3 regions of the Parabacteroides sp. AF27-14 genome follow, and region 3 is predicted to be linked to each of the others. Evidence: riboswitches for the same ligand, from Rfam matches in the RefSeq annotation. Region 3 holds a riboswitch; each other region holds the start of a gene.
The links. A riboswitch is a leader RNA that binds a small molecule or an ion and turns the genes downstream of it on or off. The one in region 3 is predicted to bind thiamine pyrophosphate.

Region 1 (6,067 bases), on a different contig from region 3:
CGTCTGAGGCATCACGTTATCATCAGCGGCCACGATAATAATCGCGATATCCGTCACCTTCGCGCCACGGGCACGCATAGCGGTAAACGCCTCGTGACCCGGAGTATCCAAGAACGTGATACGGCGGCCATTCTGCAACTTCACGTTGTAGGCTCCGATATGCTGCGTGATACCACCGGCCTCACCGGCGATTACGTTCGCGCTACGGATATTATCCAATAAAGAAGTCTTACCATGGTCAACGTGTCCCATCACCGTTACGATAGGCGGACGGGCTACCCAATCCTCCTCGTTATCATCTTCCTCATCAGCGTTGATCGCCTCGACAACATCCGCGCTTACATATTCAGTCTTATAACCGAACTCCTCAGCCACGATATTGATCGTCTCCGCATCCAGGCGCTGATTGATCGAAACCATAAGGCCGATGCTCATGCAAGTACCGATAACCTCCGTTACAGATACGTCCATCATGTTCGCCAAGTCGTTGGCCGTAACGAACTCGGTCAGCTTCAATACCTTGCTTTCCAGTTCTTCCTGTTCCATCAACTCGTGCTCACGTTTCACAGCGGCGTCACGTTTATCACGACGGTATTTAGCCCCCTTATTATTCTTATTATTCTTGTTGGTCAAGCGAGCCAAAGTCTCCTTGATCTGCTTTTGAACATCCTCTTCACTAACTTCCGCTTTCACTGGCTTCTTCAAGCGAGGCTTACGGTCGTTATTCGGACGATCGTCACGATTCGGGCGCGGATAATTCGTACCCGGCGTATTATTCACGTCTACCCGATCTTTCTTGATACGTTTACGTTTCTTCTTAGCGTCACCTTCCTCACCCGGTTTAGCAGGAGCGTTCGGTTTAATCAAAGTAGGCGAATTCGGACTCTTATGAGGAGCGCCCGGACCGTTGCTATTATTACCCGGCCGATTGTTATTAAACTTTTGCTTCTCATCACGCTCTTTCCGCTTCTCCTCCTTCGTTTTCTTCTTCGGACGAGTCGATTGGTTAAGCGCATCCAAGTCAATCTTACCGGTTACCTTGATCTTTGATTCCAATTTAACCGAGTTCAAACGGAAAAGATTATCGTCTTTTTCCTCGGTCTTCTCTACTTCCTGTTCCGGTTTCACACTTTCCACCTTAGGTTCCGCAACAACCGGTTGCTTCTCTACGGTTTTTTCTTTTTCCACTTCCACTACTATAACTTTTTCTTCTTTTTTCTCCGTGGGAGCCTGCGCAGGCTGCGCGGGTTTAACAGGAGCTTGAGCAGCGGGAGCGGCAGGCGCTTCCTTCACTTTCGGCTCTTCCTTTACCTTAGGCTCTTCTTTCACCTTCGGCTCCTCTTTAGCCTTCGGCTCTTCCTGCTGTTTTTTATGTTGTCCACCATCCAAATCGATATGACCCTTCATTACGATCTTAGGCCTGAATTCTTCCGGTATCACTGTCTTTATTTCCGCAGTCTTCTCTTCTTTCACAGAAGGAGCCTCTTTCTGCGCACGATCCGCCGCAAAATTACGATCTTTCTCAGGCAGATCCTTTCCAAACTCTTTTACGAGCAAAGCATACTGTTCATCACTGATCCTCGTGTTGGGATTATCCTCAACCGAGAACCCATTCCGGTGCAGGAACTCAACCACCGTGTTGATTCCCACGTTCAATTTTCTCTGTACTTGAATTAATTTTATAGGCATATCTAACTTTGTCGTAATACTTATTCGTTACCTTCATCTTCAAATTCCGCGGATAAGATAGCTAAAAGATCGTCCACGGTCTGCTCTTCCAGATCGGCACGTTCAATAATCTCATTGCGGTTCATAGCAAGGACACTCTTCGCCGTATAGCATCCTATATTCTTCAGTGCGTCGATCACCCAGCTGTCGATCTCGTCGGAGAACTCATCCAAGTAGATATCCTCCTCGTCCGCTCCTTCGATATCACGGAATACGTCAATCGTATACTCAGTCAACATACAAGCCAACTTAATATTCAGACCGCCCTTACCGATCGCTAAAGAAACCTCCTCAGGACGTAGATAAACCTCAGCTTTCTTTTCTTCCTCATTCACACGGATAGAAGAGATCTTAGCCGGGCTTAAAGCACGCTGGATAAACAAAGAGAGATTTGAGGTGTAATTAATCACATCAATGTTCTCGTTTCTCAACTCGCGAACGATTCCGTGTATACGAGAGCCTTTCATACCTACGCAAGCACCCACCGGGTCAATACGGTCATCGTATGACTCGACAGCCACTTTGGCACGCTCTCCCGGGATACGGGCGATCGCCTTGATCGTAATCAAGCCATCATTAATCTCCGGAACCTCCAACTCGAACAACCGCTGCAAGAAGACCTTATCCGTACGGGAAAGAAGGATCTTCGGGTTGTTATTATAGTTATCCACACGTTGAACGATCGCACGTACGGTCTCTCCCTTACGATAGAAATCGGTCGGGATTTGCTCGGATTTCGGCAGTAGCAACTCATTACCATCGTCATCCAGCAACAGGATTTCTTTCTTCCACACCTGATAAACCTCAGCGGCGATGATGTGGCCGATTTTATCCTTATACTTAGCGTACAAGCTGTCTTTCTGCAATTCAAGTATCTTTGAAGCCAAAGTCTGGCGCAAGTTTAAGATCGCACGACGTCCGAAGTCTGCGAAATGCACCTCGTCGGTCACTTCCTCGCCCACCTCACAGTCGGCGTCGATTTTACGGGCCTCCGTCAACGTAAGCTGCAAGTTCTCATCCTCCAATTCATCATCAGCCACAACCGTACGGTTTCTCCAGATCTCGAAATCACCTTTCTCAGGATTGATAATCACGTCATAGTTCTCATCCGTGCCAAACATCTTGGCGATCACGTTACGGAACGAATCTTCCAAAACGCTAATCATCGTATCTTTATCGATATTCTTCAACTCCTTGAACTCCGCAAGGGTGTCAATCATACTGATTGTTTCCTCTTTCTTGGCCATAATCTTACTTGAATCTTATTAAGTATTTTGTATATTTTATTTCATCAAATGTATACGACTCATCCTCTATCACGGTTACCTTCCGCTTAGCGCCCTCCGGTTTCACCTTCTTCTCGACAGAGACAACCACACCGTTCTCGTCGGCAGATTTCAACACACCTGTCAGCTTCGAGCCGTTTTTCAACAGCATCTCCACCTCGTTTCCGATGTTCTTGACGTATTGGCGAAGTACCTTAAAAGGAGAAGTAATGCCGGCGGAGCCAACCTCCAGCTCATAGTCCTCGACGTCACGATCCAGATGCTCCTCCAAATACCGGCTCAACTCAGCGCAATCATCAATGCTTACCGCTTCATCGTTATCAATTTCAACGACTATCAGGTTCCCCGGTTTAATCACTACGTCTACTAAATAATTGCTTGAAGAGGCTAGTTTTTCCTCTACTAATTGGCTTACCACTTTCTTTTCTATCATACACATATCTGTTAAGAACAAAAGAAGGGGACTACCCGCCCCCTCCTCAACTTCACTTAATCGCCCGCAAATATACAAAAAATCAATGAGTTCTCAAAATATCCTCATCTTTTTGCAGAAAAAATTAATACGACACAAACCGGATTACGATCGATAGTAATCAGAATTAATATCTATAGAAATCCGATTTACTATTGATAGTAATATTTATTAACACTTTTATGCCTATCTTTGCTGCCGAATACGAAGGGGTGCTCGCGGAATCCTTCACGAAAGGAGCGGGCTGAGATCATACCCATAGAACCTGTACAGGTAATGCTGTCGTAGGGATTCATGCTTCTCCCATCCTTTCTATTCATCTATTTAGTTTTAAAGCAAAAAGATGAAAAGATGAAAAATGTATTGGTTATCTTGGCCGGCTCCTTACTGGCTACAACCGCCAAGGCACAAATGCCCAGTCCGGTCGACTCCTTGAAAATCTCAAAAGACGTATCTTTAGATGAAGTGGTTATTACCGCTACCAAAGTCGGGAAAGAGACCCCGGTAGCTTATAGCGACATCTCCAAACAAGAACTAAGCAGCCGGAACAACGGGCAAGGTATCCCATTCCTTATCTCCCAATCCCCGTCTGTTATCATGACCTCGGATGCCGGAACGGGTATCGGTTACTCCGGTTTTCGTATCCGGGGTACAGATGCGAACCGTATCAATATCACGATCAATGGCGTACCGGTTAATGACTCCGAGTCTCATACCGTATTCTGGGCTAATATGGCCGATATAGCTTCCTCGGTAGAATCGATCCAGATCCAACGAGGCACCGGAACCTCTACGAACGGAGCTGCGGCTTTTGGCGCTACGGTCGCCATGCAGACCGAGAAACCGTCCTTAAAGCCTTACGGCGAATATTCCGTATCAGCAGGTTCTTTCGGTACGCTGAAACATACGGTAAAAGGCGGCACCGGATTACTTTACGATCATTTCGCTTTCGACGCCCGCTACTCCAATATCCGTAGCGACGGCTTTATCGATCGTGCCTCCGCCCGTATGAGTTCTTACTATGCCTCCGCCGCTTTCTATGCCGATAATACATTGATTAAATTCCAAGCCTTCGGGAACAGCGAGAAGACCTATCAAGCATGGAACGGTGTTCCGTCTTATTTACTTGACACAGATCGTAGCTATAATCCATGCGGAGAATATGAGGAAGATGGAGTGAAGAAGTTTTATAACAATCAGACGGATAATTATTGGCAACACAACTACCATTTAATGGCCAGCCAGCGTATCGGAGATTTCTGGAATATGAACCTGACCCTTCATTACACCGATGGTAACGGATATTACGAGGATTATAAATCGAAAGCCAAATTCAGCAGTTATAAACTACCGGAATATATCGATCCGGAGGGTAATACCGTAAAAAAGACGGACCTTGTGCGCCGTAAATGGCTCGACAATTATTTCTATGGAGCCGTTTATAGCGCAAACTATCAACGTGACAATACCCGCCTTACGCTGGGAACCGCCGTCAACAACTATGTAGGCGATCATTTTGGCCGGGTAATGTGGACCAAAAGCGCAAACGTCTTGCCACAACCGGATTACGAATATTATCGCAATACCGGTAAGAAATTAGACTACAACGCATACGCTAAATTGACTCAACGTCTTTCCCCTCTTTTCACCGGCTATCTGGACTTACAATACCGTGGGATCCATTACACCATTAAGGGAAACGATGACAAAGCCGGGGAAGGACTGGACATTCGTAAGAACTGGAACTTCTTCAACCCGAAAGCCGGAATAAACTTCCATAACAATGGCCATAACGCCTTCGTCTCTTTCTCCGTCGCTAACCGGGAACCGAACCGTGACAATTTCACGGAGGCAGGCCCCGAGGAACGTCCTACCCACGAGACCTTATATGATTACGAGGCCGGTTATAGTTTTGGTAACGACCGTTTCCGGTTTGGAGCCAATCTCTATTTCATGGATTACAACAACCAATTGATCCTGACCGGCAAGATCAGCGAGATCGGCGAGGCCCTCACTTCCAATATAAAGGATAGTTACCGAATGGGTATCGAGCTTACCGGAGGTGTACAAATCACCTCTTGGCTGAATTGGAGCGCGAACGTAACCCTCAGCCAAAATAAAATCAAGCATTTCGTGGAATACGTGGATAATTGGGATACCGGAGGACAAGAGATCAATGATCTAGGCACAACGAATATAGCTTTCTCACCCAATCTAATAGCGAACAGCATGTTCGATTTCGTTTACAAAGGGTTTATCGCGAGTTTCAACTCACAAATAGTAGGCCGCCAATACATAGACAATTCAAGCAGCAAGGATCGTTCCATCGATCCCTACTTTATCAATAGCCTACGTATCGGTTACGCCTTCCAGCCTAAGTTCATGAAAGAAATAACCCTAGACGTGACTATCAACAACCTCTTCAACGAGAAGTACGAGACCAACGCATGGGTATACTCGTATATCGAAAACGGCACACGTAAAAAGGATGACGGTTATTTCACCCAAGCCGGCACGAACGCCATGGCCAGGATCACCTTCAAATTCTAACTTAATTTTCAATTATCAATTATCAATTACT
Region 2 (6,067 bases), on a different contig from region 3:
AAGGTCCAAGAGGAATTATTGCGACATTACGCTCCAACCACTCCGGTAGCCGCTTGCTATAAATTGACATGGAAAGACGAGCGGATCTACCGTGGGCAACTGAAAGATCTCGCGAAAATCGTAAAAGAGAATCATCTTACACTGACAACATTACTTGTCGTCGGGGATGCCATCGATAATCGCAAGGGTCTATCCCGCTTATATGCGGATGAATTCAAACATCTTTTCCGTAAGTAATGATACTGATCCTTGGAGGAACGACAGAAGGCCGTGTGGCTGTGCGGATAGCGGACGAGGCAGCCGCTACCTATTACTATTCTACGAAAGGAACTTTGCAATCCATTGAATGCGCGCATGGAATCCGTTTGACCGGAGCCATGAATGCGGAGGAAATGGAGTGTTTTTGTCGTGACCACGCGATTAAGCTATTGATTGATGCGGCACACCCTTTCGCTCAAGTGTTACACCAAACGATCGAAAAAGTATCGAAATGTTTACAGATTCCGGTGATCCGTTACGAACGTCGGTATCCACCTCGTGATGAGGACTTGATTTGGTGCGATAGTTATGCAGACGCAATTCACCAAATGGAAAACAAAGGTATCCAACGGCTGCTTGCCCTCAGTGGCGTGAACACCCTTGCCCCGCTCCGCCCTTATTGGCGATCGCATACCACTTGGTTCCGTATATTGGAGCGGGAGGAATCTTTGTCGTTGGCCGAGAAGCAGGGCTTCCCCCAAGAACGTCTGGTTTTCTATCGAGAAGGTGAGGATGAGTTAAAGTTGTTGGAGCAACTCCATCCGGATGCGATCTTGACAAAGGAAAGTGGTTTCTCCGGCTATTTTACGGATAAAGTGAACGCTGCCCGCCAATTCGGAATACCAGTATTTGTCGTGAAGCGTCCCGCATTACCGGAAACTTTCTACCGAGTGTATGGTGAAGACGGATTGCGCAAACAAATCGAACGCCTATTACCCGAATTCTTTCCCTTGAAAAGCGGATATACGACCGGAGCTTGTGCTACCGCCGCCGCAAAAGCCGCTTTATTGGCCTTATTATCAAGGAAGGAACAAACAGAAAGCCAGATAACATTACCCTCGGGAGAACAGATAACGTTGCCGGTAGCCTATACCGAATGGGCCGGGTGTTCCGCCACCTGTACCGTGATCAAGGAGTCTGGGGATGATCCGGACGTGACGAATCATAGCCGGATCCGGGTTACTGTTCAATTATCTCTCGATGCATCCGGTTGTGCCATCGCCGTGGCACGACTCTGCCACGGTGATGGCACAGCTGTGCCAAGCCGATGGCACAAGCGTGCCACGGTAATGGCACAAGAAGAATATTGTCAAGAAACAGAAAGCGACGATACGGGAAGAGTCATCTTCCAAGCAGGTGAAGGAGTCGGAACCGTGACCCTTCCGGGACTCGGCTTGAAAGTCGGCGGCCCGGCTATAAACGCCACGCCCCGTAAGATGATCCGGCAAGAGCTGATTCCACTCCTGCCCTCACCCGATTCCGTCGCTATTGTCACGGTCTCGGTTCCCGGTGGCGAGGAGTTGGCGAAACGTACCTTCAATCCGAAACTTGGAATTATCGGGGGAATCTCCATTATCGGGACATCCGGAATCGTGCGTCCTTTCTCATCGGACGCTTTTATCGCCTCGATACGGAAAGAAGCCAGTGTCGCCAAAGCGATAGGTTGCGAGACGTTGGTTATTAATTCCGGGGCGAAGAGTGAACGCTACCTTCGGAGCTTATACGCTTCTTTGCCTCCACAATCATTCGTCCATTACGGGAACTTTATCGGAGAGACGCTAAAGATCGCTGCCGATTTAGGTTTCAAGCAGGTTATCTTAGGTATCATGATCGGCAAGGCGGTGAAACTTGCGGAAGGTTTCCTAGATACACACAGCAAAAAAGTCGTCATGAACAAAGGCTTCCTTCAAGATGTAGCGAAAGAAGCGAAATGCGAGGAGGCGACCGTAGATGCAATCAATCGGATTACGTTGGCCCGTGAATTATGGGAGCTTCTTGCGGAAAAAGAACAAAATCGTTTCTTCCCATTACTTTTACAAAAATGTAAATCGTATTGCGCTCCTATCCTTCCCGACGGCGAACTAACCTTGCTGTTAATATCCGAAGAGGGCAAGGTCTTATACCAATCTTAGCTGTAGAGACGCAGCACGCACGCTACGTCTCTACAACCCCCAGACTGTAATAGCATTTCTTTTTAGCTGTTTATTCTTTTTTATTAGGGATTCTTTAAGAATACATATTAGGAGGATTTCGTACTTTTGCCCTCTAAATATTGATTAAAATAATGTTTAGATATCTTTTAATTTATATGGCCTGCCTTCTATTCGCCTTTTCCGTAAAGGCGCAAGGTATTTCCAATGACACGATTCCGAAAGAAGTGCTGATGCTGGACGGTAAGCCTATGACCGAAAAGCAAATACAACGTTATCATAAACAATTACGTAAAGACTCCATACGGGCCAACAAAAGGATCTGGTGGTCTATCCTTGGTGGACCGTCTTATACGCCGGAAGCCTCCTTTGGCGTAGGTGGCGCGGTTTTGGCTAGCTTTCGCTTAAACAAGAATGATACGATATCCCAACGATCGTTTATCCCTGCGGGATTTAACATCACCTTAAACGGGACGTTCGTTTTTGCCGGTGCTGGTACCTTATTCTTCAACGAGAATCGCTTCCGTATTTATATCAGTTACGGTTATCGGAACGAACCTTCGCATTATTTCGGGAAAGGCTATGAGACGATCGAGCAAATCGAGAAAAGCGATTCGACAACGAAATTCCATAAGAGTTCTTTCCAACTATATCCCCGTTTCGTATGGGAAGTTAGGCCTCATTTATATACGGGTCCTCTTTTTGATATTAATTTCAGCAAATCAGATGATATCAACCCGGTGATGGCCGAAGATCCTTATTTCAATAAGTTCAAACGAGATTATGTCAATATCGGTGTCGGCGGCTTGATTCAATACGATACACGAAATGACGTGGCGACCCCAAGTTCCGGTATGTTACTAAGCGCGATCGCTAAAGTGTATGGAAAGTATTTAGGCGGTGCATATAATTATGAGATGTTCGAGCTGGAATACCGCCAATTCCAGCAAGTATTTCGTCCTCGTAGCACCTTGGCATGGATCGCCAAGACACAAATCGGTGTGGGAAACGTTCCTTTTACGGAGCTTCCTTCGTTTGGCTCTCCTTTCGATCTTCGCGGATACTATTGGGGCAAGTACCGTGACAAGACCATGGCGTATGGGATTCTGGAGTATCGTCATATGTTCGGCAGCGTGGAGAAATATAAGAGCGGTAATTTCTGGGCGAAGTGTGGTTTTGTTGGCTGGGTCGGCACGGGTACGATCGGAAACGCTCCTATCGTAGACTGGAATAAATGGAAGTTCAACTACGGCGTAGGCTTACGTATCCAAATGCAACCCGGCAAGAACTTCCGCTTAGACGTAGGCAAAGACCCGAACCAAAAAGGGATGGCGGTTTATATGAATATGACGGAAGCCTTCTAAAACCAGAAGGCTCCCGCCTACGATTTATGGAAGTATAACCTTGCGTTAAAATTATCGTTTAAAAGCCGGAAATATCTTAATATCGATTTTTTTCACTAAGTTTGCGTCGTCGAAGGGGTGCCATACTATATGGGCTGAGATCATACCCTTACTACTTGATGCGGGTAATGCCGCCGTAAGAAAAACGAATGTTAGATGGATAAAAATGAAACGTACCGTTATCCGGTAGCTTTAACGATCGCGGGCTCTGATAGTGGCGGTGGTGCCGGAATACAAGCGGATATTAAGACTTTTTCCTCGCTGGGTGTTTTTGGAGCCTCGGCGATAACGGCTATAACCGCTCAAAACACACAGGGAGTGCGAGGGATCCAAGCGATCTCTCCCGAGATTTTGAGAGGACAAATCGAAGCCATTCTTGAGGATTTCATTGTAGATGCCATAAAAATAGGGATGCTACATAACAAGGATGCCGTAAAGGTTGTATCTGAGACTTTACCTTCCTTCCGACGAACTTCTATCATTTTAGATCCAGTGATGATATCCACGAGCGGAAGTAAATTATTGGAGGATGACGCCATCCGAACCATCATGGATGAGTTGTTCCCTAAAGCGACACTGCTTACTCCGAATATTCCCGAGACGGAATATCTTTCCGGTATAAAAATCAATAACGAGGCGGATATCTTACTTGCCGCCCGGAAATTGCAGGAAAAAGGATGTAAGGCTATATTGATCAAAGGGGGGCATATTCCCGGAGTAGAAACGGTGGATCGGTTATTTATCAATGAGAATAATCCGATTTGTCTGGCTTCGCCAACAGTGGAGACCTTCAATACCCATGGAACGGGCTGTACGCTATCGTCCGCCATCGCCGCTTATATGGCACTCGGCCATTTATTGGTGGAAGCCGTACGATTAGCCAAGGAATATATGAATAATGCGCTCGTTCACGGGGCAAATGTATGCATGGGAAAAGGGCACGGACCTGTAAACCACTTCTTCTCACCCTCTGCCCTTCATAAAATCCGATGGAATCATGAATAAGCTGGTCGTAATTACTACACCTTATTTTTTCGCGGATGAAGCTTCTTTGATCGAACTTCTATTCGCGGAAGGAATGTCTCGTTTACATCTACGTAAACCGGATTGTAAACGTGATGAATTGGAGGGCTTATTGGATAACATCTCTCCGGCTTATTACGACAGGATCGTTCTTCATGATTGGTTTACCTTGGCAGAAGAAAGGGCTTTAGGAGGAGTCCATTTGAACAAGAGGAACCCGGAAGCTCCACCTTTATATAAAGGCAGTATAAGTCGTTCTTGCCATAGTCTGGAAGAGATTATCAAGTATAAACCGGTATGCGACTATGTATTCCTTAGCCCGATCTTTCAGAGTATATCCAAAGAAGGATATGGTAGCGGATTCCCCTTAGATGGATTGCGAAACGCAAAGGGCATCATCGATGATAAGGTGATCGCCTTGGGAGGAATCTGCTCACAAACAATAACGAAATTAAGAGATATCCCCTTCGGCGGTGTCGCCGTTCTCGGGGCCCTTTGGGGAAACGATCCCTCCCTTCTTGTTGCGGATCAACTCATAAAACAATTCAAACGATTACAAGTATGGCCTTAAATTATTATTTCGGATATGATGAGAATGGAAGAGTCGGTCGGAGAACAACCGGATTACGCCCTCCTTTTGGTGGGAGTAACCGCTTGATGTTTATAACGCATCGTACACCTAAATATACGGAATGCGACGAGGTACGCATGGCAATCCAAGGAGGATGTTCGTGGATACAATTGCGTATGAAAGACGGGATCTATGAGGATACCGTACGTAAATGTGCCACTATCTGCGCGGACGAATGTGAGCGAATCGTGGATTTCTGCGTAAACGATGATCTGGAAGCCGCCGTGACATGTGGCGCTACGGCTTGTCATCTAGGTAAGAATGACATTCCCTTGGATATCGCTTGGGAAGTACTGAAAGACAAGTTGGACTCCAATGCCATCTTCTATATCGGGGCTACGGCTAACACGTTCGAGGATATCCGGCTGGCCGTAGAACGAGGCGCCTCGTATATCGGACTAGGGCCGTATCGCTTTACAGGTACCAAGAAGAATTTGAGTCCCATCTTAGGTTTGGAAGGTTATCGTAAAATTATCGTTCAATGTAAGGAGGCTGGCATTGATATTCCTATCTTCGCGATAGGTGGTATTACGTTGGAAGACGTAGGCCCTTTGATGGAGACGGGTATAACCGGAATCGCTGTTTCGGGCGCGATTATCAATGCCCCCGATCCCGTGGAGGAAACCCGCCGGTTTATAGAGGAAATCAATAAGTACTAAACTAAATACATATGGCTACTAAAAAGAATATGCGTATTTCCTATCCGTCCTCGGAAAAGATTTATGTCCCGGGCGAGATCAATAAGATCAAGGTTGGTATGCGTAAGATTAAATTGTTGGACACGGTAACCTTGGATGAGCATGGAGAGCGAATCTTCAAGA
Region 3 (6,067 bases):
ATGTAAAAGTGTTCTCACAAAAAAAGTTCCAGACATGTGTTGAGTGGAAAAATTATGATAAAATGCATTATTTACCGGAGGTAGAGTCATGATGCGAAGAATGGATGTGTACGAGGCGACAGAGAAAAGATTGAAGATCATTTTTGATTATTTCGATTACGTATACGTCTCTTTTTCCGGCGGAAAGGATAGTGGTGTACTGTTGAATTTGTGTGTAGATTATATTCGTAGATACGCTCCGGGACGAAAACTAGGTGTATTTCATATGGATTATGAGGTTCAATACAGCCAGACGACCGAATATGTGGAAAAGGTTTATGCCGCTAATTCCGATATCCTTGATATTTATCATTGTTGTGTTCCTTTTAAAGTCCAGACATGTACATCTATGTTTCAACAATATTGGAGACCTTGGAGCGAGGAGTGCCGGGATATCTGGGTTCGAGAGATGCCCCATTCATGTCTCCGGGCGAAAGACTTTGACTTCTTCAAGGAGGACATGTGGGATTATGATTTTCAGAATATGTTCCCTTTTTGGTTGTATCAACGGAAAATGGGCCGGCGTATATGTTGCCTTGTTGGTATCCGTACCCAAGAGAGTTTTAATAGGTGGCGGGCCATACATAGTGATAAGAATTACAGAAAACTAGCTAATTATAAATGGACTCGCAGAATGAATTATTCTATATATAACGCATATCCTATTTATGATTGGAAAACTCAGGATATCTGGATAGCGAACGGAAAGTTCGGTTGGCCATATAATCATTTGTATGATTTGTATTATCAAGCAGGGGTGCCTTTGTCCCGGCAACGTGTGGCGAGCCCATTCATATCCCAAGCGATATCCACACTGTTCATTTACAAAGTTGTCGATCCCGACATGTGGGGGCGGATGGTTGGACGTGTAAACGGTGTTGGCTTTGCCGGTATATATGGGAATACCTCCGCTATGGGATGGAGGGCTATCAAGTGCCCAGCCGGGTTCTCTTGGGAGAAATATATGTATTTTCTCCTAAATACCTTACCCGAAGAAACTCGTGAGAACTATTTGAATAAGTTAAGAGTCAGCCGTGAATTCTGGAGAGAAAAAGGAGGATGCCTCAGTGAGGAGACAATCGCTAAGTTACGGGCGGCTAATATTCCTATCATTGTGGAAGAATGTACCGCTTACCATACGGATAAGAAACCAGTACGGATGGAGTATATCGATGATATCAATATACCCGAGTTTAAAGAAATCCCTACTTACAAACGTATGTGTGTTTGTATTTTGAAAAACGATCATACATGCAAGTATATGGGTTTTTCCCAGACAAAACGAGAGAGGGATATGAGAAAAGAAGTAATGGACAAATATAATTTTTATAAGCATGGGAAACTTTGTTAGTCCGGCATATGGTGTTAGGGCTGTCCCTATAGAAAAAATTGTAGCCAACAGCTATAACCCTAATATCATGGCACCACCGGAAATGCGATTATTGGAACTTTCCATTTGGGAGGATGGCTATACGATGCCTTGCGTCTGTTATTATCTTGAAGAGGATGATTTATATGAGATAGTAGATGGTTATCATCGTTATCTGGTTATGAAGCAATCTCAAAGGATTTATGATCGTGAGAAAGGAATGTTGCCTGTAACGGTGATTGAGAAAGATATTTCAAACCGAATGGCTTCAACCATTCGCCATAACAGGGCTCGAGGGATGCACAACTTGGAACTTATGACGGAGATTGTTACGGAGTTGGTCAAATCTGGGATGTCTGATAAGTGGATCATGCGTAATATTGGAATGGATAAAAATGAGTTACTTCGGTTCAAGCAGATTTCGGGATTAGCTGAATTATTCCGGGATAAAGAATTCGGTTGGTCTGATGACTGGTCGGAAGAAGACTAAACTTTTTACATTTTGTTTGGCTGAGCGTTTTTTGCCTTTTATGGCTCTGTTGAGTACATATATACTAATTTTTTGTACATTTGCTCCCGACTTTTCACATAGGGGTGCCCGAGTCATACGGGCTGAGATTATACCCATCGAACCTGATCCGGGTAATGCCGGCGAAGGGAAAATAAGGTAGAACTAGGAAATAAAGGGGGCGTTACCTCTATGTGCTCCCTGATGTTTAAACTTTAATTAGTTATTAAGATGGAACAGATTGTTTCAAGTGGAATCATTGACTCTTACTTCGAGAAGTTGAAGAGCAACTTGTCTGTGGATGTAGCGATCGTGGGAGGGGGACCTTCCGGTATCGTGGCCGCTTATTTCTTGGCGAAAGCCGGTAAGAAGGTGGCGTTGTTTGATCGTAAGCTGGCTCCCGGTGGAGGTATGTGGGGCGGCGCTATGATGTTCAACGATATCGTGGTGCAGGAAGAGGCTATGCCGATTATCAAGGAATTGGGCGTAAGCTATAAGGAGGGTGCTAACGGCACGTATATCATGGATTCGGTACATACCACTTCCGCTTTGATTTATCAGGCGACGAAGGCGGGCGCTACGATCTTTAACTGCTATTCGGTAGAGGACGTGGTGTTTCATAACGATGCCGTAGCCGGTGTGGTAGTGAACTGGGCTCCGGTAATCCGTGAGGGGATGCACGTGGATCCGTTGACGATCATGGCAAAGGCTGTCTTGGAAGGTACGGGGCATGATTGCGAGATTGCCCGTGTGGTAGCCCGTAAGAATGATATCCAATTGAATACACCGACCGGAGGCGTGATCGGCGAGCGTTCCTTGAATGTGGAGCTGGGTGAGCAGACGACGGTGGAGAACACGAAGGAGATCTACCCGGGATTATTCGTTTCCGGTATGGCCGCTAACGGCGTAAGCGGTAGCTTCCGTATGGGACCGATCTTTGGCGGCATGCTGATGAGCGGCAAGAAGGCTGCTGAGTTGATCTGCGAAAAACTTGGGAATTGAAAATTGAGAATTGAGAATTGAAAATTAAAGATACAACAATCAATAATTTTCAATTCTCAATTCCTAACGGTTTTTCCTTGTCTCAAGAATAAGAATCCCGTTATGATCAATGCCGTGGATAATCCCGTATAGAATACGGAAATGAAAGAATTCGGCAGTAAATGGAACGTGCGGATCGTGATCCCGAAAGCGATCATGAAGATCATGATAATCCAACCTTTCACGTCGAAAAAAGAGAACGGGCAATGTTTCCCGTTTTTCCGGGAGATCCGTTCGGAATGTTTATAGAAAAGCCGTTTAAAGACCAAATTGAAGAAAAGTAAGAAAACGATGGTCGCTTCCCCGATCTTGAATAACCAATAATGGGTATCGTTTAACCATGTGACGATACCGATGCGTAAGATATTGATACCGGCGAAAATCCATACGCAACCGGCGGTATATAATAATATCTTTTTATTTACTCCAAACTTCATCTATCTTTTTATTTACCGCAAACTTACAACATTCATGTAAAAAACGGAAAAATATCCTTATCTTTGTGCCATGCGTGAGAAAATGAAACAGAGGATTGTACAATACGTGGTGCTGATGGCCGGCATCTTGGTATTGCTTTCTGTGGTTATCCCTCACCATCATCACCGGGACGGGATGCCTTGTTATCAATCCTTGACTGCGGAGCAAGCGCATGGCGATAAAAGCACTGATACGCATGATTGCGGTTGCGACGGGCATAACTTGGCCTATTTCAGTACGCATATTTCTCATTTTATGGATGGAGATGTGGATATACATCTGATGCCGTTACTCGTCTTATTTGATTACATTTATCCACCTGAACCGGCGTTTTGTGGACAGCTCCTTGATCACGAGAACGCCCCCTACATTGAGTCGCTGCACGACACTTGGATAGTGAGTGCCTCGGGACTTCGTGCCCCTCCTATGTCTTGATACCTCGTTTGTGAGAGCGGGTGAGGACAGACTTGCCCCTATCTATTTATTATTAACGATATCAAGATTTTTTACACAATGAAGAAAATATATTTGGTAGGTGCGATGTGCGCTTACCTGTTTGCCGGTTGTGCGGGAAATGCGTCGCAAGCCGGACACGATGAGCATAATCATGAATTAGAGGCTCACGACCATGAGCATGAAGGTGAGGATCACGATCATGATCATGAGGGACATGAACACGAAGGCCATGACCATGAGCATGAGGCCGGTGGTACCCATCCCGGCGAGATTGTCTTTAAGAAAGCCTTAGCCGAGGCCGTTGGTTTGCAGACTGTAACGGTTAATCCCGCTCCTTTCACGGATGTGATTAAGACGAGCGGACGAGTAATGGCGGCGCAAGGGGAGGAGTCCGTGATCGTCGCTACCGTCCCCGGCGTGATCTCGTTTGGTAGCTTGCCATTCGTGGATGGTACGGCGGTACGCAAGGGACAGGCTGTGTTGAGTATCGCCTCCAACGCCCTCTCGGATGGAGACGTGGCGGCAAGGGCTAAATTCGCTTATGAGACGGCGAAAAAGGAATACGAGCGTATGCAAGCCTTGGTAGGCGATAAGATCGTATCCGCCAAGGATTTCGAGCAGGCCCGCTTGAATTACGAGAACGCCAAGGTCGCTTATGAGGCGATAGCGGGAAAACAGACGGCGAAAGGCGTGTCTGTAGTCTCTCCCTTGAATGGTTACTTGAAGAACATCCAAGTGAAAGAGGGTGATTATGTATCCGTAGGCCAGCCTTTGGCTACGATCTCGCAAAACAATCGTTTGGTATTGCGTGCGGACGTGTCTGAGAGGTATTACAACGATCTTCCCATGATCCAAACCGCTAATTTCATGACTCCGTATGATAACGCTCTCTATAAATTGTCTGATTTGCGTGGACGGTTGTTATCGTATGGAAAGGCTTCCGATATGAACTCTTTCTATGTACCGGTGACTTTCGAGTTCGATAATAAAGGAGCGGTTATCCCCGGTTCTTTCGTGGAGATCTTTTTGTTGACAAAGCCGATGGAGAATGTCTTGAGCGTGCCTGTCTCCGCCCTTATCGAGGAGCAGGGCGTTTATTCGGTATTTATCCGTCTGGATGAGGAAGGCTATAAGAAGCAATGGGTGACGCTGGGAGCGAATAACGGCTCGGAGGTACAGATCCTTTCCGGATTGAAACCGGGCGATGAGGTCGTGACTCGTGGCGCTTACCAGATCAAGTTGTCTTCCGCTTCTAACGCGATACCGGCTCATAGCCATAGCCATTAATAGGAGGGACGTTGCATGTTAAATAAGATAATTTATTATTCATTGCACAACCGGTTGGTAATCTTGGTTTGTGCGCTATTGCTGATGATCTGGGGTACGTACACGGCGTTTAATACGGACGTGGATGTGTTCCCGGACTTGAACGCCCCGACGGTCGTGATTATGACCGAGGCGAACGGTATGGCTCCCGAGGAGGTGGAACGCTTGGTGACATTCCCTGTGGAGACTGCCGTGAACGGTGCGATGGACGTGCGGCGTGTACGTTCCTCGTCTACCACCGGATTCTCCGTGGTTTGGGTAGAGTTTGATTGGGGTACGGATATTTACCGGGCTCGTCAGATCGTGTCCGAAAAACTGGCTGTCTTGGGTGAGAGCCTTCCCGAGAACGTAGGTAAACCGACCTTAGGCCCGCAGTCATCCATCTTGGGTGAGATGATGATTCTCGGTTTGACCGCCGATTCCACGTCTTTGTTGGACTTACGTACGATCGCCGACTGGACGATCCGTCCCCGTTTGTTGTCTACGGGCGGTGTGGCGCAGGTTGCCGTGATCGGTGGCGATATTAAGGAGTACCAGATATTGTTGGACCCGGCTCGTATGAAGCACTACGGTGTAGGGTTGAACGAGGTGTTGGATGTTTGTCGGAATATGAACCGGAACGCCAATGGTGGTGTATTGTATGAGTTTGATAATGAGTATATCATCCGGGGAGTCTTGTCTACGTCGAAGGCGGAAGAGATCGCTCAGGGTGTGGTGAAGACCGTGAATGAGTATCCGGTTACGCTGGGTGATATCGCTACGGTTAAGATCGGCGGTAAAAGCCCGAAGCTGGGAACCGCTTCCGAGCGGACAAAGCCAGCCGTGCTGATTACCGTGACTAAACAGCCGGA

Region 1: linked by a shared signal. The riboswitch ahead of DWY79_RS19835 (TonB-dependent receptor) and the one ahead of DWY79_RS09525 (sulfide-dependent adenosine diphosphate thiazole synthase) in region 3 are both predicted to bind thiamine pyrophosphate.
Region 2: linked by a shared signal. The riboswitch ahead of thiD (bifunctional hydroxymethylpyrimidine kinase/phosphomethylpyrimidine kinase) and the one ahead of DWY79_RS09525 (sulfide-dependent adenosine diphosphate thiazole synthase) in region 3 are both predicted to bind thiamine pyrophosphate.

Annotation. Positions count from the first base shown of each region.
Region 1 covers NZ_QTLZ01000028.1:28,984-35,050, forward strand. The annotation lists gene infB (translation initiation factor IF-2) at 1-1,689, opposite strand, end outside; gene nusA (transcription termination factor NusA) at 1,710-2,975, opposite strand; gene rimP (ribosome assembly cofactor RimP) at 2,980-3,447, opposite strand; TPP riboswitch at 3,685-3,795, shown strand; gene DWY79_RS19835 (TonB-dependent receptor) at 3,838-6,036, shown strand.
Region 2 covers NZ_QTLZ01000009.1:131,542-137,608, reverse strand. The annotation lists gene cobM (precorrin-4 C(11)-methyltransferase) at 1-237, shown strand, start outside; gene cbiD (cobalt-precorrin-5B (C(1))-methyltransferase CbiD) at 237-2,171, shown strand; gene DWY79_RS11580 (BamA/TamA family outer membrane protein) at 2,324-3,553, shown strand; TPP riboswitch at 3,657-3,754, shown strand; gene thiD (bifunctional hydroxymethylpyrimidine kinase/phosphomethylpyrimidine kinase) at 3,749-4,597, shown strand; gene DWY79_RS11570 (thiamine phosphate synthase) at 4,590-5,186, shown strand; gene DWY79_RS11565 (thiamine phosphate synthase) at 5,177-5,905, shown strand; gene thiC (phosphomethylpyrimidine synthase ThiC) at 5,917-6,067, shown strand, end outside.
Region 3 covers NZ_QTLZ01000007.1:90,246-96,312, reverse strand. The annotation lists gene DWY79_RS09540 (hypothetical protein) at 1-92, shown strand, start outside; gene DWY79_RS09535 (DUF3440 domain-containing protein) at 89-1,390, shown strand; gene DWY79_RS09530 (ParB/RepB/Spo0J family partition protein) at 1,374-1,898, shown strand; TPP riboswitch at 1,989-2,085, shown strand; gene DWY79_RS09525 (sulfide-dependent adenosine diphosphate thiazole synthase) at 2,148-2,918, shown strand; gene DWY79_RS09520 (hypothetical protein) at 2,975-3,394, opposite strand; gene DWY79_RS09515 (DUF6769 family protein) at 3,465-3,869, shown strand; gene DWY79_RS09510 (efflux RND transporter periplasmic adaptor subunit) at 3,948-5,177, shown strand; gene DWY79_RS09505 (efflux RND transporter permease subunit) at 5,193-6,067, shown strand, end outside.